Regions from separate parts of the Halobacillus sp. ABD4_316 genome, predicted to be linked through region 1. Evidence: riboswitches for the same ligand, from Rfam matches in the RefSeq annotation. Region 1 holds a riboswitch; each other region holds the start of a gene.
The links. A riboswitch is a leader RNA that binds a small molecule or an ion and turns the genes downstream of it on or off. The one in region 1 is predicted to bind thiamine pyrophosphate.
Positions count from the first base shown of each region.

Region 2: it holds a riboswitch for thiamine pyrophosphate, as region 1 does, so the genes downstream of both, thiW (energy coupling factor transporter S component ThiW) here and ACXAJH_RS11420 (acetylornithine deacetylase) in region 1, are expected to answer to the same signal.
Region 3: it holds a riboswitch for thiamine pyrophosphate, as region 1 does, so the genes downstream of both, tenA (thiaminase II) here and ACXAJH_RS11420 (acetylornithine deacetylase) in region 1, are expected to answer to the same signal.

Region 1 is NZ_JBSWZA010000002.1:908,568-916,008, reverse strand. Features, by position in the region: gene tenA (thiaminase II) at 1-562, opposite strand, end outside; gene ACXAJH_RS11420 (acetylornithine deacetylase) at 562-1,848, opposite strand; TPP riboswitch at 1,928-2,034, opposite strand; gene ACXAJH_RS11415 (GNAT family N-acetyltransferase) at 2,138-2,632, shown strand; gene ACXAJH_RS11410 (hypothetical protein) at 2,588-3,013, opposite strand; gene ACXAJH_RS11405 (hypothetical protein) at 3,223-3,639, opposite strand; gene ACXAJH_RS11400 (alpha/beta hydrolase) at 3,839-4,612, shown strand; gene ACXAJH_RS11395 (peptidylprolyl isomerase) at 4,854-5,723, opposite strand; gene ACXAJH_RS11390 (S1C family serine protease) at 5,742-6,893, opposite strand; gene ACXAJH_RS11385 (sigma-70 family RNA polymerase sigma factor) at 7,349-7,441, shown strand, end outside.
Region 2 is NZ_JBSWZA010000002.1:285,913-293,353, reverse strand. Features, by position in the region: gene thiM (hydroxyethylthiazole kinase) at 1-687, opposite strand, end outside; gene thiD (bifunctional hydroxymethylpyrimidine kinase/phosphomethylpyrimidine kinase) at 684-1,487, opposite strand; gene thiW (energy coupling factor transporter S component ThiW) at 1,534-2,022, opposite strand; TPP riboswitch at 2,102-2,211, opposite strand; gene ACXAJH_RS08550 (PucR family transcriptional regulator) at 2,300-3,982, opposite strand; gene ACXAJH_RS08545 (pyridoxal-phosphate dependent enzyme) at 3,999-4,958, opposite strand; gene ku (non-homologous end joining protein Ku) at 5,102-5,947, opposite strand; gene ligD (DNA ligase D) at 6,039-7,441, shown strand, end outside.
Region 3 is NZ_JBSWZA010000001.1:82,010-89,450, reverse strand. Features, by position in the region: gene ACXAJH_RS00560 (thiazole synthase) at 1-535, opposite strand, end outside; gene thiS (sulfur carrier protein ThiS) at 538-741, opposite strand; gene thiO (glycine oxidase ThiO) at 754-1,863, opposite strand; gene tenI (thiazole tautomerase TenI) at 1,868-2,467, opposite strand; gene tenA (thiaminase II) at 2,464-3,159, opposite strand; TPP riboswitch at 3,269-3,376, opposite strand; gene ACXAJH_RS00535 (NUDIX domain-containing protein) at 3,421-3,861, opposite strand; gene ACXAJH_RS00530 (hypothetical protein) at 3,979-4,140, opposite strand; gene ACXAJH_RS00525 (hypothetical protein) at 4,233-4,481, shown strand; gene ACXAJH_RS00520 (hypothetical protein) at 4,532-4,765, shown strand; gene ACXAJH_RS00515 (2-thiouracil desulfurase family protein) at 5,036-5,494, opposite strand; gene egtD (L-histidine N(alpha)-methyltransferase) at 5,567-6,499, opposite strand; gene egtB (ergothioneine biosynthesis protein EgtB) at 6,496-7,441, opposite strand, start outside.

The sequences.
Region 1 (7,441 bases):
GAAGTCCGTCAGCCAGCTCGTTGATTAATTTTTTCAGTGTGGAAGCAAGCTCAGAAAATTCTTCGGACGCATACATCTCAATCCAATCGCCGTAAAACTCGTGCTTTTCTCCTTGATTTTGTTCGGCAAGGTGAAGGCCGATCACGTTGTAGCTCCATGTGCAGGCCAGCACACAGGCCGCCACCTCAGCCTCTGATCCTTGATTTGCCTTGTTCAGCATATAGCTCGTATAGGCGAGGAGGGTGGCAGAAGGTTTCGTTTCCTCCAGCTCCTCCCGGCTGATGCCGATCCGTTCCGCATAGTTCCGGTGCAGCTCCATTTCCTCACTTAAAGTGGAATGAAGCAGTTCAGAGAACATCGTCATCGTATCCAGGCTTTTCGCCTTAACGGAACCAAGAGCAAACACGCGGCAGTAATCAATCAAGTACAAATAATCCTGGCGCATGAAAAATTGGAATTTCTCAAGCTCGAGCGTGCCGTCCCCAATCCCTTTGACGAATGGATGATCGAGGTAGGCCTCCCAAATCGGACGGGCACTTTCGTATAAACGGCCTGTAAACATTACGCTTCCTCCTTGTCATCTGCTTGTTGAAACCAATTGTATAAAAAAGCCATCATTGTTTTCGTATAATCCAACAGCTGTCCCCGGTCCAGCGACTCATTCACCGCATGCGCCTGATCCAGCGTGCCGGGACCGTAGAGAATGGTCGGGATGCCTGCTTCTGAGAGCCATCCTCCATCCGTCACAGTCGGAGACATGGACATTTCCGCCGGCGTACCATGGATGATTTTATGGGCCTGTTGAAGCTGCTGTACCCCTGGATGGGCAGGATCGACAGAAAAGGCGGGGAAGATTTCTCCGCGCTCCTCGATCATGGACGTTCCTCCCCATTTGAATTGAGGGGCATGGTTTTTCAGCCATGGATCGGCCTGAGCGGCAGCACGGACATGTGCTTCAATTTCTTCGATCACATCTTCATAATGCTCTTCTGGATAATAGTGCACGGTAATCCATAAAGCACAGCGGTCGGCGATAAAAGCGGCATGCCTTCCACCTTCAATGACAGCCGGATTGATTGTCGTCGATCCAGGTGGAAAGCCTGGACTCGATTTCGTCACCGCCCAGTGCTGCTCCAATTCCTGCAGCGACTGGATGATTTTCATCATTTTTTCAATCGCCCCCGCTCCGTATCTTCCTCCACCGGCGTGAATGAGCGAACGGCGTTCCGCATCGTGGAAGGTTTCCGGGCTTTCAACCATTATCCATCCGGTAATAACGCCCCCCTGCCCTTGAATGGCGCAGTTACTTGTATCGGATACGATGGCTAAATCGGCATAATACCCTCTTTCTCCACAGGATTTTGTTCCTGCTTCTCCGACCTCTTCACCGACGACGGACTGCACATGAAGGTCGCCGGCTGGTTGAATGCCCGCTTCATGAAGAAGCTTGAGTGCAAATAGAACTGCGGCCATTCCACCTTTCATATCCGCTGTCCCTCGGCCATAAAGCCGGTCGCCTTGAATCGTGAGCGTGAAAGGATCATGCTCCCACTTTTCGCCGTCATCCAGAGCGGCCACATCAATATGACCGTTTAAGATGAGACTTCTGCTGTGTTCCCGGTCGGTTCCTTTTTTCGTTCCGACGACAATCGGATCGCCGGGGTACAGTTCCCACGTGTCTATTTCAAAATCCATCCGGCTTAAATACTTTTCTATGTACTGTTGTGCTTCCGACGCATTTCGGGCTGGAGGGCTTAACGTCGGAAAGGCGACCAAGTCCCCCAGAAGCTGGTGCATCTGCTCTTCCTTTTCCTCTACTCTCTGCAGCAATTCCTCTAACTGAATCATCGTACTCTCTCCTTCCATATAAAAAGCCCGCCCCTTCGAGAGAAGGAGCGGGCTTGATCATCATGTAAGAAAAGATCAATCATCGACCGCTTCACTTCCCTCCGCTGGTATGAGCCAGATCAGGTTGTAAGGGTCAAAGCTTCTGCTTTTCTCAGCCCGGTCAACAGGGCTCCCCTAGTGAAACATGCTATAAAACTGTTATTTTCATTACAACACAGGGGGCCGGAAAGGACAAGTCCCGTTTAAACGCGAAATGTAGATGGAGGACGTATAAAACAGGGGGCCATGGATGGACATCAAAAACGATGATTTAACAAGCGATGAAGTACAAGCATTCATAAAGGAACACCTTTTCAATATGACCCTGCACTCCCCGCCAGAAAGCATCCACGCATTGGATATAGAAAAATTAAAACAGCCCGGCGTGACCTTTTGGACAGCCTGGGAAAAGGGAGAGCTGGCAGGAATGGGAGCGTTGAAAGAACTCCATCCGGCGCACGGAGAAATCAAGTCGATGAGAACGGCCTCTTCCCATTTAAGACGAGGCGTCGCCCACAGATTGCTCCAACACATCATAAATGAATCCAGCGCCCGAGGGTATACACAGCTCTTTATTGAAACCGGGTCTCAAGAGGCGTTCCATCCGGCTGTCCAGCTGTATAAGAACTTCGGGTTTGTTTTCTGTGGTCCTTTCGCCGGCTACAAGGAAGACCCAAACAGCTTATTTATGACCCTGAAACTAACGGATACTGTAATACATAACCGTGATCACCGTAACGGATAAGAGGACAGCCGCTGTCAGACTCTTCTTTAGGGAAGCAGCAGGGATTTTTTTAACGAGCGTGTAGGTGATTGGAAAAATGAAACTGATCGGTATGAGATACAAGCTTAAGAACATCGTAAAGACAGCCAATAACACAGCTAGAAGTGGTCCAATTAAAAGATACAGGCCCCACTCAATAAAAAAGCGTCCCAACGACAGCTGCCTGCTTAAACGATCGGCTATGAAAGACAGGGGGAGGGCAAACACAGCATGCCCCAAATAGATGTTGACTAAATTAAAATATAAGTTTCCGACCAGATTGCTGTAATCCGATGTGAGATAAATAGAAACCAATAAAGCTGTTACAAAACTGCTGATTAAGGCAGCAAGAATTTTCCGCATCGTACAAGCTCACTTTCATGTTGTTTTATTTATGTAGGTAAAAGAAGCGCAGGTTCCGGTTTTGGGTGGGTCTGTTCTGTTCCCGCAGGCTTTAACTTCCTCAAGACCTCACCACATGACCAGATTGCAGTATAGGCGTTGGCGACGCCTATGGATCAGGGTAAGGCAATGAGAGGAGGAGAGTCCTTTTTCTATAGGGATAGAGAAAATTATCCACCCAGAGATATGGTCTCAAAGGCGGCTTCTTTTCCGTTTTCATAAATCCTCAGGATCTCATAACTTTGATAACCGTCGACTCTGTAGAAGCGTTCGGATTTAACCGAATCACCAGCGCCGGCCTCTGTCTTGTATAACAGGTTCAGCGTATCTTCTTCTGCCCGGACCTCGAAGGATGTATAATATTCCGCCCCTTCGCCCTGTTTTGTTCCGTTCAAATAGATATACACCGTATTCTGATCTCCGTCTTGGAACATATAATTTCCATGTCTATTTTTTACCGTTTGAAAATAGGACAACGCGTCCCCTGGAAGATCCTTTTTCCCAATTTCAGAGAAGGACCATTCCCTTTCACTTTGACACGCTGTCAGGATTAAAACAGATAAAAGCACCAATAGGATTCCCTTCAATAGCAAGCCCCCTTTTACACTTTCTCTGCTATTCTAGCATTCCTGGATGGCCCTTGAAAAATCCATTTCACATGGAAGGAAAGCGTTGATCGAATGGATCAGCTTATATAACATAGTTGACTTATCGGAATTATTGTATTTTAATAGCACTAATAGATTTTTATCGAACGACCAGTGAATGAAGATGGAGGGAAACATGATGAAGGAAGCCTATCCGGTTATTGATGGTGCGGAATCGTTGTTTTTTGAAGGAAATGATACAGGGGTACTGCTCTGTCATGGCTTTTTAGGAACGCCCCAGAGTCTGAGAGAGGTGGCAGAAGGGCTGGCGGATCAAGGTTATACCGTATCGGTGCCACGACTTCCAGGTCACGGAACGCACTATAAAGATCTGGCTTCCTGCTCGTTCTCCGATTGGTATATGGAAATCGAAGCCGCTTATCTGCAGTTGTACTCCCGGTGCAGGGAAGTATTCGTCATCGGTCAGTCGATGGGAGGCACGCTGACCCTGGACCTCGCTGCTCAATATCCCGGCATTTCCGGCATAGCGTTAATCAACCCAGCTATGTATATCCCGGCGTTCTCCCACCTGGAACAAGCGTCCGAACCCTTTTATATAGAGGAAGGAAAGCCTGACATCAAAGACCCCGGTGCGGTGGAGATCACCTATACCCAGACACCGTTGACCGCTTACCAGGAACTGTTGAAGTATATGAAGGTCGTCAGAAGAAAATTATCCGGCATTCGATGTCCACTCACCTGTTTGGTGTCCAGCGTTGACAACGTCGTTCCACCGGAGAATACCGATTACATCCTTAGAAAAGTCTCTTCCCACAATGTATCGAAATACGTCTTGGAGAATTCCTACCACGTCGCCTCGATGGACTACGATAAGGATCAAATCATCGGAGCGCTGCTTTCCTATCTGGAGACGCGCTCCTCCATCAATCATCGAAAAAAGGTCAGCCCGTAAATGGCTGACCTTTTCAGGTTGTAGAGACATCCCTCCCGTGTTTATGATTGTCAGGAGTTATTAGATGAATAGGTTCGAGAAGCGTTGGGTGGTGACGCCTGCGGGAACAGCGCGAGCCGAAGATCCTGGGCAGGTGGCTTTAGCCGAGGCCGTGACCGTGACCCTCATAAAAAACACAATGGACAAATACATGTTCAAGAAACTGAAAAGGCCAGCCTATAAACGGCTGGCCTTTTCTTATTTACTCCAGAGTGTTTTCAATATCGTACTCCTCCATTTTTTCCTGCATCCAAAGGTCGTACTCTTCACTGACTTTGGATTGGTATAACGTCTCACCAATTTCCTCTTCGACTTCATCATAAACTGCATCCTGCGCTTCGGTATGGTCGGTCACTTCAATGATGTGATAGCCGTACTCCGTCTCAACGATATCACTGATGTCCCCAACTTCCATGGAAAAAGCGGCCTCCTCAAAGGCTTCGACCATTTCACCTTCACTGAACGCCCCTAGATCGCCTCCGGAGGCCACTGTCGTATCATCGATGGAATATTCGGCCACCAGATCCTCAAACGCCTCGCCATCGTCCAGTTTTGATAATACTTCCTCCGCTTCTTCCTCGGTCTCAGTCAGGATGTGTCTCGCACTTACCTGCTCAGGCTGATTGTAGCTTTCCTTGTTTTCTTCAAAATACGTTTCCTTCTCTTCATCAGTGATGGAAATCCTCTCAGCAAGCAGCAGATCAACAGCTAAGTAATCTTCAATATCCTTCTCTACGTCCGCAATCGTCATCCCGCTTGCTTCAAGAGTGGACTGGAAGGCTTCCTCACCACCGTACTGATCATAGTACATAGCCAGTTCTTCCTCCACAGCGTCCTGGCTCACCGTAATGTCATTGTCTTCTGTTTCCAGTTCAACGATTTTGTTGGTAATCAGCGTATCCAGCGTTTCCTGACCGTACTGTTCCACCAGCGTATCGTACAGCTCCTCCTTTTCAATTTCTTCTCCGTTCACGGAAGCTACACTTTCCTTCGGATCCATACTCAGGCTCAAAATAATCAGGAGGACAGCGGAAACCGCCACCACTCCTCCCAGCAGCATTTTTTTATTCATCTTTTCAAAACTCCTATTCTACTCATTGATTTGTTCCGTAAGGGTCACATTCACCGTCTGCGAAGTTCCATTTCGGTAAAATTCCACGACGACGGTGTCGCCTGCGTTTGTTTCTGTATATAAATATTTTCTCAGGTCCGTGCTGTCTGAGACTGCCACTCCATCGATAGAAGTCATCACATCGTCAACCTGCAGGCCTGCTTTAGCAGCGGCTGATGTTTCATCGACAGAGGCGACAATGACGCCTTCTTCGGTTCCTTCCGGCAGTGACGTCCGGTACTGGGCAGGCGCCTCATTGACGCCGACGACACCCACGCCGAGGTAGGAGCGGTCCACCTGACCATCTTCACTCATGTCCGCAATCAGTGTTTCCACATCATTACTTGGAATTGCAAAGCCAAGCCCTTCCGCATCGGCATCCGCCATTTTCAAGCTGTTGATTCCGATCAACTCACCTGAGGCATTGATTAACGCACCCCCGCTGTTCCCCGGACTGATGGCGGCATCGGTCTGTATGACATCAAGATCCCACTCTCCAGCAGACGTCGTTACAGAAATCGTCCGGTCGACCGCACTGACAATCCCCTGGGTGACCGTCCGGGATAAGTCCAGGCCAAGCGGGTTCCCGATGGCAAGGACATCCTCGCCTGCACGGATGGAATCGGAGTCGCCGAAGGCCAGTGGTTCGATATCAAAGCTTCCTTCTATTTTCAAAACGGCAATATCCGTAAGCGCATCGGCGCCAATGACTTCCGCGGAGGTGGTCTCCCCGTCAAAAAGGGAGATGTCCACTTCCGATGCCCCTTCAATCACATGGTTGTTCGTCACAATATAGGCGGCATCGTCCTCCACCTTATAAATGACACCGGAGCCTGTATCCGCCTCTGTCACATCCTCTCCCGAAGCAAACGGCGTCTGCTGGTTCGTCAAGTTTACGACACCGACAATCGCTTCCGAGGCCTGTTCTGCAACATCCGCTGTAGACGCAGACGTTGTGGATAATGGTTCTGTCTCAGCCTCCACTGCCTCTTGAGGCGCGCTGGCCGTTTCAGATGTATTCGGCAGTTCTTCCATTTGAGACACGGTTCCTAATGTAAGTGCTGCCCCTAAAATCCCTGAGGATAAGGCGATGCCGGTTACTTTTAAAAGTGATGTCTTCGGTTCACTCATTCCGCTCCCTCATTTCCTTTGAACTGATTACACTATAAGTCTTGAATGTGTCAGGAGGATGTCAGAGTGTAAATCATTGGACATAAAAAAACAGCCCTCACCTTTGGGAGAAGTGAGGGCTTGGTTTCAATTCTGACGAGGAAAATATCACCCGTTAATAAAACTCACACATACAGGGATTAAAAATGCTGCAGCAAAACAAAGGACAGCCGCTGATTTTGATTGTTTGACTACACGATTCTCCCCGTCCTGTATGCTTTCAATAAATGATAGAGTGAAGTAAAAACAGAGGCAGAGGAACACGACGGAGAGAATGATTGTCCAATTTGGTATGTCTAAATTCATGATTTGATTTCCTTCCTTTCTTCCATAGATTTACCCTGCAAAAATATTCCTGTATTGTGAGACCCTCACAGATTACCGAACGTCTAATCTATGAGAAGGGAGAGAGGCTAGTGACCGGTCAGACACAAGTACACTTCTCACGTGATGAAGTCATCGAATACATTATGACTCACTATGGAGAAGTGATGAAACGAACCATTTAT
Region 2 (7,441 bases), 620 kb from region 1:
GTGAGAAGCGGCCTGTTCTGCTGCTTTACCAAAATGATAGAGACCGGCCCGGACGTTTCCTGCGCGGTCTCCTTCAATGGCAAGAAACGCAGTGAGAACGGCACCTAGCAGACATCCGGATCCTGTGACTTTTGAAAGCCATTGGTGTCCTGTATCGTTTTTGAAGACTTCTCCTTCATACCCGATCACATCGGTTTTGCCTGTGCAGACAGCCATCGTCTGATAAAGTTCAGAAACTTTGAGAGCAATCTCATCGGTATTGGAGGCTTCTCCAGAGTCCACCCCTTTTGTTTCGACTTTCTCTCCAGCAAGGAAAGCCAGTTCTCCCGCATTGCCTTTGATCACATCGACATGAACCGTCGACAATATTTTCCTACAGGCCTCTTCCCTGTAGGAGGTGGCAGCGACTCCTACAGGATCCAGAACGACAGGGACGCCGGCTTCATTCGCCGCTTTTCCCGCCTCCAGCATCGCTTCCACCTGCTGCTCGTTCAATGTGCCGATATTCAACAGAAGGCCGTCTGCCAAACGAGCGACATCCCCGGCTTCCTGAACGGCATTCGACATAATCGGCGAAGCGCCGAGAGCAAGCAGGCCGTTGGCTGTATAATTCATGACGACTGCATTGGTAATGTTATGAATCAAAGGGCGTTCACTCCGCAGCTTCTGGATCAATGTTTGTGTCATGGATGAAAAACCTCCCTGCGTACAGCGAAATGATTGGTCGGGCCGTCCCCTTTACCAAGATCGAAAGAATGGCGAATAGCCTCTGTCACAAAATGCTTGCCCTTCTCTACCGCCTGCGCGAGCGGATATCCCTGGCTCATATAAGCGGCTATAGCAGCCGAGTACGTGCAGCCTGTGCCATGGGTATTCGCTGAATCAATCCGTTCTTCTTCGAAGGTGTGCAGCTCATATCCGTCATATAGAAAGTCGACCGCTTTCCCTTTTAAATGGCCGCCTTTTACAAGCGCAGCACCGGCTCCCAGCTGTTCTACAATTTCCACAGCTGCTTCCTTCATATCCTCTTCATGATGGATCCTTCGATTGAGAAGGGTTTCTGTTTCCGGAATATTGGGGGTGACAAGCGTCGATTCTGGTACAAGATGCCTTTTTAAATAGATCTGTTCTTCCTGCTCTACAAGCGGATCTCCACTTTGAGCAATCATGACAGGGTCCATAATATACGGAGCATCGATGGTCTGCATCCAGTCTTTAATGACCTGCATCATTTCCTTATTGGCAATCATCCCTGTCTTCACAGCGTGCACCGGCATATCATCACTTACCGCAAACAGCTGCTCACGGAGGAAGGAGTCAGGGAGATGATGCACATCTTTGACTCCTGTCGTATTTTGGGCGACAACCGAAGTCACCACACTCATACCATAGCTTTTCAATTCCTGGAATGTTTTCAAATCGGCCTGGATGCCGGCTCCTCCACTTGGATCCGTACCGGCAATTGTTAATACACATGCGGGTTTCATTGAACCACTTCCTTTCCTATCAATCATTCTTTTCAATTGGATTTCATCAGGACTGCGGGAGCGGGCTTTCCACCTTCACTCTTGATAAAAGGAACACAGCAATGACCGCTCCTGACAGACTACTCACTAGAAACGACGGAAGAAACGCAAAGACCGCTGCTGAGCTTCCCATGAACCAGCTGGCGAAGGGAACGGCGGCCAGAGCACCAATCACACCTGTGCCCAGCACTTCTCCTGCTGCTGCAGAAAGCTTCCGTGCATAAACCTTATAAAATACACCGGCAAAAAACGCCCCGAACATACCTCCGGGAAAAGCCAGAATCGTCCCGAGTCCCAGCAGAAAACGCAGCAGGCCGATGACAAAAGCGACCGCCACCGCTGGAATCGGACCGAGCATTACGGCTGCCATGACATTGACGGCGTGCTGGACAGGGTAGGCTTTGGCTGCTCCAGCGGGAAACGATAAAAACTGCGAGCCTAGTGTACCTACGGCCACAAGGACGGCCATGAATGTAAGAATTCTGGTTTTATTCATCAGTCAGCTCCTTCCTGGGAATAAAATAAAAAACCAGGTCCACCGGGGACCTGGTTTTGATAGAAGAAGTCGATCAATGACGATCATGTGACTACTTCCCTCCGCTGGTATTAACCAGATCAGGTACGTAAGAGTCAGAAAGCGTCCATGCTTTCCTCTCAGCCTCTTCAGGCTCCCCTAGTAGTTTTGAAATCTATTCACTTGCATCCATCATAACAAAACTGGTTGAATCTGTCATCATCTCCTGCCTCATGCAGCCAGGCAAAAAGACTTCCGTTCACTGCGGCCCGGGCTTCTCTACTTTTTTCAGGAGCCACAGCCGCACACTCAGCTCCAGTAAAAATAAATCATCCGCGTTCAACAAGGACAACCCCGTCAGCTGTTCAATATTCCTCAGCCGGTGCAGAAGGGACTGCCGGTGCAGATTCAGTGCCCTCGATGTCTGGCTGACATTGCTGTTGTACTTGTTATAAACCATAAATGTATGAAGAAGCTCCGCCTGCCTTTTCTGATCATAATCAATCAGGGGCTGGAGAGTATCCTGAACAATATCCTCGATTTCTTTTTTATGGGATAAGGCCATCAAAAGCCTGTTCATCCTTGTCTCCTTAAAGAATGTCCGGCCCCCGGCCTCGTTCTGCTGCTCTCCCATCTGCAGGGCTGTCCGCGCTTCCTCATAGCTGTGATGGAAGACTTGATACCCTTCTTTATGACACGAAATCCCCCATTGGATCGTGACACCAGCCAGCAGTTCGAACAAACGCCTTTCGACAAGGTCCAGAAATTGATTCGCTGCTTCCTCACTGCCTGCTTTATCCGCCTCCAGAAAGATGATGACTCTCTCTTCATCAAAGGTCGTCATCACCTGCCGTCCCACCATGTGCCCGGCATAAGCGGCCTCCTTCTGGATGTAATAGTTGCGGCTCTGTAGAGAAGAAGAAGAGGGAAGCTGTCCATCGTTTCCTACTGAACGGCTTGCCGGCCGATGGAACAGAACCTCTCCGACAAAGCAGACGTAAGGTTTCTCAAGATCATAGCCGAGAAGCCTGGCTTTCGACAACAGCTGCTTGTCCATGCGCTGCTCCTGCTTCGCCAGTTCCAAAAGAAAGTTATCCTTGAGACGGATTTCTGTCATTTCGATGGCATTTTCCTTCACGAAATAAAGGGCACAGGCGGTCAGCGTGTGCTCAAGAATCGTCATCATCTCTGTTGTTACCTCTTGGTCCTTTTCCGGCTGAAACAACAAATATCCCTGTTTCTTATAGTTGGATAGAATCGTAAGCTGATAACAGCATTCTTCACCGATTTGATAAGCTTCTATAAAATGTGTAAGCGGGTGCTCCACACGGAAAGGATGCTCAATTAAAGAAACAACCGCTTCTTTACGCCCGTTCAACGCTTCAATCAGGGAAGAATCAAAATGCTGATTGGCCCGGATGTGCTTCAAATGGTCACTGATGGCATTGGGCAGCCCTGTGTATTGATAGAGGATGGTCGTGATTTCCTGAAGTCCCTTCCCATTCAGCACGCAATTGATCAATTCCTGACGGATCCCTTCGACATGCCTGTGAATCTTCTGTTTCTCATCATTGATTAACTGCAGCACGCCTTGAAGAATATCCGCAAACCGTACTTCCCAGGGGATTTCCACAAGCACGAGCTCATGTTGTTCAGCTAGAGCAATGATACGATCAGGGATTTTAAACAAATGACGGCCGGTGGCAAAAGCCAGAATGGAAGCATCTGACCGGATGACATCCTTCACGTAGGCCTCCAGGGCCGGGATATCCTCCCCGCATCCCACTCCCGTGCTGAGAACAAATTCATTGTTTCTCACAAAATTTTCGACAGGCGTCTCTATGACAGAGATCCACTCCACATCACGCTCATAAACAGGCGTCTGCACGTTCGCTTTCTCTAACATCGGCAGCTTCAATACCTCTTCCACAGGTACACCCATCCCCACTCCCCCTTTTTCAGTTGTCCATCCACGTTCGAACCGTATCTGTATCTACATTGTTTCCCGTAATGATCAAGACCACAGGCCCTTCCAAAATCGGCTGATCAAGGAGATAGCCGGCTCCAACAGCGGCTGCACCCTCTACGATAATTTTATGATGATCAAGGAGACTGTATAATCCCTCTTTAATACGGTCTTCCTGTAAAAGCACACCTTTATCCATCAACGACCGGGTCATAGAAAATGTATAACGGTTATCCTCACCAATGCCACCCAGCAGACTATCGGCCAGGGTATCCTCTTCTTCCAGCCTAACGACCGCCCCTTTTTTCAGACTGGCCTGCATGACGGCACTTCGTTCCATCGTCACCCCGGTGACTGAAACAGCAGGATCCATCTTTTTCAAAACGAATCCGATCCCGGATAAAAGGCCGCCTCCGGACAGCGGGATCACCACTTCTTTCAGTTCAGGAAGCTGTTCCATCAATTCAAGACCGATGGTTCCCTGTCCAGCAATCACCTCGGGGTCATCAAAGGGCTGGACGATCGTCATTCCATACTTAGATGCCAGCTCCCTGCAGCGAACAGCAGCTTCATCCTGACTGACCCCCGTCCGTTCGATATCCGCCCCCAGACGCTTCAGACGTCTAAGCTTCGCTTCTGGAACACGACGGGATAGGCAAACCGTACAAGGAATACCCATCTGCCGTGCTGCGTAGGCGGTGGCGATTCCATGATTTCCTGTAGAAAATGTTGTCACACCACGCTTTTTTTCATCTTCTGTTAAAGATAGCAGCTTGTTTGCCGCCCCCCTTATTTTAAAAGATCCTGTAGGATGGGATTGTTCCATTTTCAAGTAAACCGGCTGCCCTGAGCGGTCGGAGAAATACTCCGAATACACAAGCGGCGTCGGTTTCACGATGCTCCCGATACGTTTCCTCGCTTTCCACACATCTCTCAACAACAGCTGTTCCAAAGAATCCCCCCTGAAATAGATAAAAAATTCTGATTATTACTTATTATAGGGGATGGATTGATAGTCGGAAAAGGGGCAGAGAGGGGAATCTTTGTAAAACCCTCTAAAAAAAGCCCTCCCATGACGGGGAGGGCTTGATGTATTCAGGATGATTTCTTCTTTCCAGACGTCGTTGTTTTCGTTCGTGCTGCTTTGGTCTTGCGCTTTTTCGTGGGTCCTTTTGTCTTTTCAAGGGATTTTTCCAAGGCGTCCATCAGACTTGTAACGTTATCCGGAGCCGGTTTATCCTTCGCTGTTGTAATTTCTTCATTATTTTTCTTCGCTTCAATCAGTTCCATCAACGCTGTCCGGTAGTCATCTTTATATTTCCCAGCATCAAATTCGGTGGTCAGCTGGTCGATCAATGTAACAGCGGTACTCAGTTCTTTTTTACTTAAATCAGATTCTTCAGGGACATTCGGGACATCCTGGACACTCCGCACTTCATCAGGATAGTGGATGGTCTCCATGACTAAGGTGTTCTCATACACTCTTAAAACAGCCAGCTGCTCCTTCGAGCGGATGATGATTTTGGCAATCCCGATTTTACCGGTATCCCCGAGTGCCTGACGCAGAAGGCTGTAGGCCTTGGCCCCGCCTTCGTTTGGAGAGATGAAATAGCTCCGTTCAAAGTATATCGGATCGATCTCCTCCAGTTTTACAAAATCGAGGATTTCCACCGCTTTATCGTCTTGTTCCTTTTTCAGCTGCTCTAAATCCTCGTTGTCCAGTACAACAAACTTATTTTTCGCATACTCGTAGGCCTTAACGATTTCTTCACTTTCGATTTCTCTGTCACAGACAGGACAGCTCTTTTCATATTCCACCGGCGAATGACACTCTTTATGCAGCTGCCTCAGCTTAATATCCTTATTTTCTGTAGCAGCATGCAGTTTCACAGGAATGTTGACCAGACCGAAACTGATGGTTCCTTTCCACATGGTGTGCATAGTGATGGCTCCTTTTTTCTTAGCTTTTGCGTTCAAAGTGAAAATATGTTCCATCCTGAAAGGACAACCTAAGGGAAAAAGGAGGAAACGTATGAAACGCCCGATGCTGCTTACCCCGTCCGACGATCTCCCTGAAGGCGAGGAGTGGATGTATGAACCAAAATATGATGGCTTCCGTGCATTCCTCGAATGTACATCTGAAGGCATCCGCCTGATCAGCCGGAACGGGAAGGATTTAACAAATAAATTCCCTGAAATCAGTGAAGCCGTCCCTCCTCCGCATACAAGTCCCTTTATTCTGGACGGGGAAATTGTCATTCTGAATACAGCTTTTCAAGCCAATTTCGACCTTCTCCAAAAGCGGGGACGTTTAAGAAAGACAGCGAACATTCGAAAAGCAGCGGCGGAGCGGCCTGCCTTATTTGCAGCTTTTGATTTCGTTCAGGAAAAAATTCCGTTAAAAGAAAGAAAACAACGGCTGACGGAACTCCTTGCCAAGTGGGAACACCCACGAATTGAAATGGTGGCCGTTTATCAACATGTGGATAAGCTGAAAGACATCATCCACCTGCACTTTGGTGAAGGAATCATCGCCAAACGGAGCACCAGCACCTATCAATTCGGAGAAAGGACCCGGCACTGGCTGAAGTGGAAGCAGTGGAAAACAGCATCCGTATTCCTCACCCGCTTCGACCCGGGCAATGGATATGTGGATACAGGTGTGTATAACGAGGGGCAGATTCGAAAAGCTGGACGCTTCAAACATGGTCTTCCACATGATGAAGCTGCCACTCTTCGTCAATTTTTTAAGGAGAAAGGGAAAAAAGAAAAGAACAAGTGGACACTCCCGCCGAGCGTCTGTGCTGACATCCACTGCTTAGGAGCAGAAAGTGGAGAGTTCCGGGAACCGATGTTTCACCGTTTCCGTTTCGATCACACACCAGAAGAATGTACATCAAGGAAGATGACGTGGGATTTAAGTTTGTTCCCCGGCCGTTTTGAGCCGACCAGCCTTGAAAAAGAGCTGTTCCCAGGTGTGACCAAGCGGGACTATCTTCTGTACACCCGTCATATCGCTCCTTATATGCTGCCTTTCATGAAAGAAAAGAAATTGACCGTGATTCGCTTTCCTGACGGCATTCATAACGAATCCTTCTTCCAGAAACACCGGCCGGATTATGCACCGGATACACTGAAACTGTGGATGGAAAAAGGAGAGCCCTATATGATCTGCGAAGAACTTCATGGTCTTCTCTGGCTGGCGAATCAGGGAGCCGTAGAATTCCATCTTCCTTTTGAAAAAGCAGGCGGTGTTCACCCGGATGAAATCATTCTTGATCTGGATCCTCCAGAAAAAGAGGCTTTCCCTCTCTGCCTCACAGCCGCTCTTCTCTGCCGGAAATGGCTGGATGAGCTGGGCATGATCAGCTTCATTAAACTATCAGGAAGCAAAGGGATGCAGCTTCACATCCCGTTCCAAGAGGGAGATCTTAC
Region 3 (7,441 bases), on a different contig from region 1:
CCGGCACTTCGGCCTGTTCAATGATCAAATCCAGCTGATGCGGATTGAGAATCCCCTTCCCTGACCCAATCGGGGACGCCCCTGGCATTACGGCGTGGGCTCCCATTTCTTCCAGTCGTTTTGCAAGGACGACGTCATCCGACGTATAAGGAAGAACCGTAAAGCCTTCCTCCAACAGCATTTCCGTCGCCTTTAACGTTTCGACCGGATCGGGCAGAAGCGTTTTTTTACAGCCGATCACTTCTACCTTAATCATATCGCAAAGTCCGGAAGCTTTGGCTAATTTTGCATGCCGCACCGCCTCTTCAGCATTTTCCGCCCCTGCTGTGTTAGGCAGAAGTGTATAACTGCCTACGTCCAGCTGTTGAAGCAGGTCCGGCTGCTGCGGTTCAAAAATATTCATTCTCCGGACGGTAAAGGTAAGGATATCGGTTTCCGATACGTCTACAGCCTTTTTCTGTGCTTCAAAATCAGGATATTTCCCTGTCCCCAAAAGCAGTCGTGAGTTAAACGTGAAATTTCCAATCTTAAGCATGATTATCCTCCTCCTACGAATTGGACCAGTTCCATTTGATCGCCTTCATGCAACTGTGAATGGCCGTGCTCGCTTTTTACTAAAATGGTGTCGTTCAGTTCCACCATCACCACCCGGTTATCCAATTGAAAGTGACTCAGAAGCGTACGGACATCATCCAGATGGTCAGGAATCTCATGCCACTCGCCGTTTATTTTCACATTCATGATGATCCTCCTTTATAACGTGATGAAGCTTTGTCCACTCGTCACCCAGTCCAGCTCCACCGGCTTCCCTTCGATTTGGTCCGCCACCAGCGTTCCAGTCACCGCCGAAAGCAGGATGCCGTTCCGGTAATGGCCTGTCGCCAGCCACAGCCCCTCTTTTTCAGGATGAGGACCGACATAGGGAATGCCGCTTTTCGTCTGCGGCCGGATTCCGGCCCACGTATCTTCCATTTCGGATTCCCGAAGTGAAGGAACGAGGCGTCGGGCTTTTTCCATCAATTGAAAAAGGCCCTCTACAGTAACGGACTCGTCGAAGGAACCCACCTGTTCAGTGGCGCCGATAACGAGGCGGTTTCCCGCCTTCGGAACGATGTAGCAGCCTTTTGTGAAAAGGGTCCCTGTGATGAGCGGCCGTTTCGTCCGGACAGAAAAGCACTCCCCTTTGACCGGGTACGTTTCCACAATGGTGCGTTCAGCATTCAAAAGCGAAGCACTCCACGCCCCGGCCGCTGCGATGACAGCATCCCCTGTATACGTGCCTCCGATGGTGCTGACTCCAATGATCCGACCGTTTTCTTCCACCAAACCGGTGACGTCCGTGTGTTCCAGGAAATCCGCGCCGAGCGCTGCGGCCGAAGCCGCATACGCTTTTGTCAGCTTTGGTGCGTCTACCTGTCCGTCTTCCGGCAGGTATAATGCTCCTGTAATCCTGTCGGAAAGAGACGGCTCTGTATCACGCATTTCATCACGATCGATCCACCGGGCTGTTTCACCGACCGCTTCCTGCGATTTCCCCAGCTGCTTCCACGCTTCCTTTTCCTCATTCGTAAGGGCAATTTTATACAACCCTTTCTGCTGGAGTCCGATATCCACCCCGCTGAGTTCTTTCAATTCAGCTGCAAGAGAAGGAAACATCGCCCGGCTCGTTCTCGCCATTTGAAAAAGCGGATCGTCCCCTTCCCATTCGGACTGAGCCCCAAGCATGCCGGCGGCGGCGCTTGATGCTTTCTGTCCAGTTTTCCCCCGGTCGATGACGAGGACTTTTTTCTGCCGCTTAACCAGCTGATACGCAATAGAATTCCCAATCACTCCACCACCCACAACAATTGCGTCATAAAACATCCCTTCATCTCCTTCCCAGTCGGTATTGATAACGGCGGACCGCCTTTTCCGCATCGTCTGCTAATAGAATGCCGGATAGTACAGCCGCTCCCGACGCTCCAAAGGGCTGAAGACGGCTGACATTTTCCGGTGTCAATCCCCCTATCGCGGTGACAGGCAGCGAGACTGCCTGTGTGACCCTCTGCAGAGCCTCGAGCCCGCGTCCCGCCGATCCAGGCTTGGATGCTGTCTCAAAGACATGTCCGAACAAAATAAAATCTGCTCCCCGTTTTTCTGCAGTGACAGCTTCTTCTACAGAATGGACCGAACACCCGGCGTTTAAAAAAGGAAAAGCCCGCTTAACCTCTTCGACCGGAAGACTGTGTCCGGCCAGCTGCACGTGAGGCACTGCTTTTGCCACGGCTACATCCACCCTGTCATTGATGACGAGCTTTTCGGTTGGAAACCCAAGGTCTGTCAAAGCATCTACAGTATCCGCCACTTCACTTGCGGACCACTGCTTTTCACGAAGATGGAAGAAATCAATCATCGGTTCAATCGCAGCCACCCTTGTGCACAGTTCCTCCCTGGACTGCCGCCCTGTGGAAATGACGTGCAGTTTCATTCACGTCCGGCTGCGATCGACTGTTTTAAATCAAACGGCCATTCCTCCATACGGTAAGCCATTTCCCAGAACATATATTCATACTGACTGCTGATGATAAACAATTCCTTCATCCGGGATCTGCCGGCATCTGTTTTCGCTTCAGCCAGTTCATCAAGGCGCTCGATCTGCTCTTCTACAAGCGTCCGGAACCAATCCCCTCCGTAAGCCGCAATCCATTCCTGATAGACCGGTTCTTCCGGTGACGATTCTTTCAAATGTTCGCCGACTTCATAATACAGCCAGTAGCACGGAAGAATCGTCGCAATCACATCCCCTAAGTCCCCGTTATACGCTCCTCTGTACATATGGGACGCATACGCATAGGCCGTTGGTGACGGTTTGAACTGCTCCCGCTCTTCCTGCGTAATGCCGAGCTGCTTCAAAAAATTCTCATGAAGCCCAAGCTCAGCTTCATACGTACTTTGAGCATGAGACGCCATATTGGCCATGACAGCCATATCTTCAGACTTTGCAGCTCCCAGTGACTGGACACGGGCAAAATGAGACAAGTAATACGAATCCTGAAGCACATAATAACGGAACTTTTCGAGAGGAAGCGTTCCCTCTCCAATCCCTGTGACAAAAGGATGGTGAAAACTTCCCTCCCAAATCTCATCCACGGCCTTTCTGATTTCTTCTGAAAATGTCATATCCACTCTCTCCTTTGTTGAACGATCCGCCACTGATTTTTCCCACTAAAAAAGCCACTTTCCCCGGCATAGGAAAAGTGGCTGATATACATTTATTTTCATAGACATGTATAGGTATCGGCCACTTCCCTACGCTGGTATAAACCAGATCAGGTTCCAAGAGTCTTAAAGCATCACTTTAATCTCAGCCTTTGAGAAGGCACCCCTAGTGGATCGCTCGTTATTCAATTCCCTTTCATCGTAACACGTTAGAATTTTTTGTCAAAAACAGATTTTCGACTGCCGTTCCACGGCTTTCTGGATACTGTTGGCGGTCCATGGAGGAATCGGGACGGGACTCTCGTTTAGACCCGGCTCGACCCAGACCATGTCCGCCACTTCTTCCGGACTCTTTATATAGGGCTCTCCTGTGAAATCCGTAGTCAAAAACACGATATTCAGAACCTGGATATCCCCGATTAAAAAAGTATTGCTGTGTACATAGGTAAGGTCCCCATCCAAAGTGAGGCCGATCTCCTCTTTAATTTCACGGCGGACGTTATCTTCCAGCACATCAAGGGAATCCGGACTGAACTCCATTTTCCCTCCAGGCAGCGAATACAATCCTCCCGCGTGCTCCTCTTCCGGTGACCTTTGAATAAGTAGAATATGGTCCTCTTTCATAATGGCCGCTTCTACGTTTATGATATAAGAATACGACATATACAAACCTCCTTTTTTAACCAATCCTTACCAAATTCGACACACCGCTTCAATTTCCTCCCCCTCATGAAGAAAAGACTATTGAGCATATTCATAGTGTCTCTTTATTATAAACCGTTACACAGAACGGATAATAACGTCTTTGACTTTCTGCATCGCTCCATCAATGGCAGAAGCCTTCAGGGAAGCGAGGTAGACAACGACACCTGCTCCTTCTTCCACCTTACCAAAGCGCTGGATATCCACGATAATGGTCCTCTGCAGGGAAGGACAAGTCAAGTCATTTCATTCTAAAAACACCCGCCCTTTTCAGGACGGGTGTTTTTTTATGCTCATCTCAGGTAAAATATGGCTCGGAGAGGAGGAAAACAATGACACAACTGAAAGTCCTTTCTGCGTGGAACATCCTTCCCGCTGCGCTTTTGATCACTGCCGGATGGTTTCTGTTGGATGTCAATCCATCCAACACCTACACGGGATCCCTCTTTCTTATCCTGTTCTGGACAGTGAAAAGCGGACTGGACGCCTGGAGGTATCACTTGATCCGCCAAAATAAGCATGCCATTTTAAACTTCGGCTTTACCGCTGTCAGTCTTGTCTTGTTGTTTTATGTCCTCTAAGGGAAGGCAGCAGTTAAAGAGAACCATCCACTTATAAGGAGCGGATACATATGTTAAAAAAGATTCGAATCCTCTTATCAGTCATAATCATCCTTTTGTCCGGCTACGGATTATGGACAGATAAATCAGGAGACCTTTTGTCTTTCACTCTCGCAGGTTTTGCCATTCTTATGGTTATCCTTGGCCTTGAAGAACAAAAAGAAACAACCAAAAAGCGTGCCTCCATTTATTATGCGGTCTCTGTTTTCTGTCTGTTTACTTCCATAGCCGGATTCATCCAATAATAAGAGTCCCTTTAGATGAGATCCCTATTCCTGCAAACGCGACTTAAACATCCTAGATCGCATAAGGGAAGGCGACGTGGAGTGTTCGATGGTGACGCCTGTGGAAAAGCATAAGGTGAAGATCCACTTGGGCAGGTGGTTTTCGTGCCCAAGTCAGCTGAGGCCGTGCCCGCGGCGGGCATCCACCGATAGGCGGAGCGTGACAATCGCAGTCCCCCCCTCGAGGAGAAAAGCTTTTCTACATGAGGAGAGCCCCTGGAGAGGGGCTCTTTACACCAACGTATGGATAAAATCAATTTCACTCATCACCTGTATGCCGTTCCGTTCAAGCAGGGCCGCCGTGACCCCTTTTCCAGTAACCTGTCTCCCGCTGAACGTGCCGTCATAGACGAGGGTACTGCCGCAGGACGGGCTTCCCTCCTTCAACACTACCGTATCAATCTGCAGATCTCTTACCGTTTCCAACGTCAAATATGCCCCTCTTATGTACGTCTCTGTTACATCGGTTCCTGTCTTTTCCATTACACGGGCCCGGCCTTTCAGGACATCCTCTCCATCACCGCCGATAATCTCTGCCGGAGGGCGCGGGACCATGAATCCTCCCAGCAGTTCCGGGCAGGCGGGAACCGCTTTCTTTTCCAATATTAATTTTTGAATTTTCTCCTGGAGGCAGTCGGTGCCATCGTAGCGCACTTTCATACCAGCCAGACAGGAACTGATCAAAATCACCCTTCTTTTCCTCCCTTTATCTTTTATTAAAAAGAAAGTCCAGACCCTGCTGACAGAGTCCGGGCCTTCCACCTAAACCACTTCCATCAGACAGACACTGAAATACTCTCTTTCATCTGATACGACACGCTGAAGCAGAAAACCGCTCGATCTGCCCAGTTGAATCATATCTTCCGGATCATATTTATAGGAGTTCTCTGTATGGATTCTTTCCTGCTTTTTCATCTCAATGGTATACCCGCCGACGGAAAGAACCTGATCCCTGACGCTTTCCAGGTGCATTTCAATTCTCCCGGCAGTTGAATTATAAAGAGCCACATGAGAAAAACTCTCCACATCAATCGATGCTCCATGTTCACGATTCATCCTTGTGATCAAGTTTTTATTAAACGCTGCGGTCACCCCTGCCGCATCATCATAAGCGGCTTCTATGATCGTTTCGTCTTTTTTGCGATCAACTCCGAGGATCAGCTGATCGCCGGGTTGCAGGAGGCTTCGGATATTTCCGAGAAAACGCTCTGCCTCCTCCGGTTCAAAATTTCCGATCGTAGAGCCTGGGAAGAAAACGACTTTCTTCTTCCCCTTCAAATCAGGGAGTGTAAACGGCTGTGTATAGTCCGCACTGACGCCTTGAATATGAATCCCCGGATACGATGTCTGCAGCTGAGTCACCGTATCCGCCAGAAATTCTTCAGAAATATCGATGGGAATATAGCTTTCAATGTTCTTCACATGATCCAGCAGAATTTTCGTCTTTTTACTGCTGCCGCTGCCCAGCTCAATCAGGGCGGATGGTTCATGGAAAACGGATTTCCATGCACTCAGGTTTTCCAGAAGAATCTGCGCTTCTGTCCGTGTCTGGTAATACTCCGGCAGATCTGTAATCTGTTCAAACAGCTGTGACCCCTGCTCATCGTATAAAAATTTAGAGGAAATCCATTTCTTTTCTTCTAAAAGACCGGTGAGAATATTGGATGGCGCCTTTACATTCAAATGCGCCTTCATACATCCTCCGCCAATCGGATACCGCTGAACTGCCAGCGCATCTGCGGATGGAAAAAGTTCCGGTACGTCGCCCGGATATGGGACTGCGGTGTAACACAGGAGCCTCCACGGAGAACGATCTGGTTCGCCATGAATTTGGCATTGTATTCACCAAGAGCTCCGTCCAGTGGTTTATTTCCCGGGTAGGGAACGTATGGGCTCTGTGTCCATTCCCACACATCGCCGTATGCCTTTTCGATCGTTCCATCTCCCTTATAAATGGAATGCGGCTGATACTGCTCATGCTCCATAAAGTGACCGTCCACCTCAAGCGCTTCCATGGCATGCTCCCACTCCTGTTCTGTCGGAAGCCTGTGCCCGGACCATCTCGCATACGCGTCGGCTTCGTAAAAGCTGACATGGCTGACCGGAGCATCCAGATCAATTTTCTGCAGACCGGAAAGTGTGAACATGTGCCATTCCCCGTCTTTATTCACCCAGTACTGAGGATGCTTCCACTGATGTTCCTTCACCGTTCCCCAGCCGTCCGAAAGCCAGTGCTCGGGCTGTTCATAGCCACCTGCCTCCATAAACTGCATGAACTCCCCGTTTGTTACCGGCCTGTTGGCAATGCGGTACGGATGAAGGTACGTTTTGTGGCGCGGACCTTCATGGTCAAAAGCAAACCCCTCCCCGTTATGACCGATTTCCGCGACCCCTTCTTCGAATTCAAAGAACGAAAGCTCAGGAGCACGGCCATAGGAAGCATCCACCTGCTCCTTGAATACCGGATAAAGCGGGTTATAGGAAAAGTTGTATTTGATGTCCATTAAGATGAGCTCCTGGTGCTGCTGTTCGTGCTGCAGACCGATTTCCACAAGCCCGTCAATATCTGCGTCACCGACACGTCCGGCAAGCAGGCGGCTCATTTCCTGATCCACATGACGGCGGTAATCCATCGTT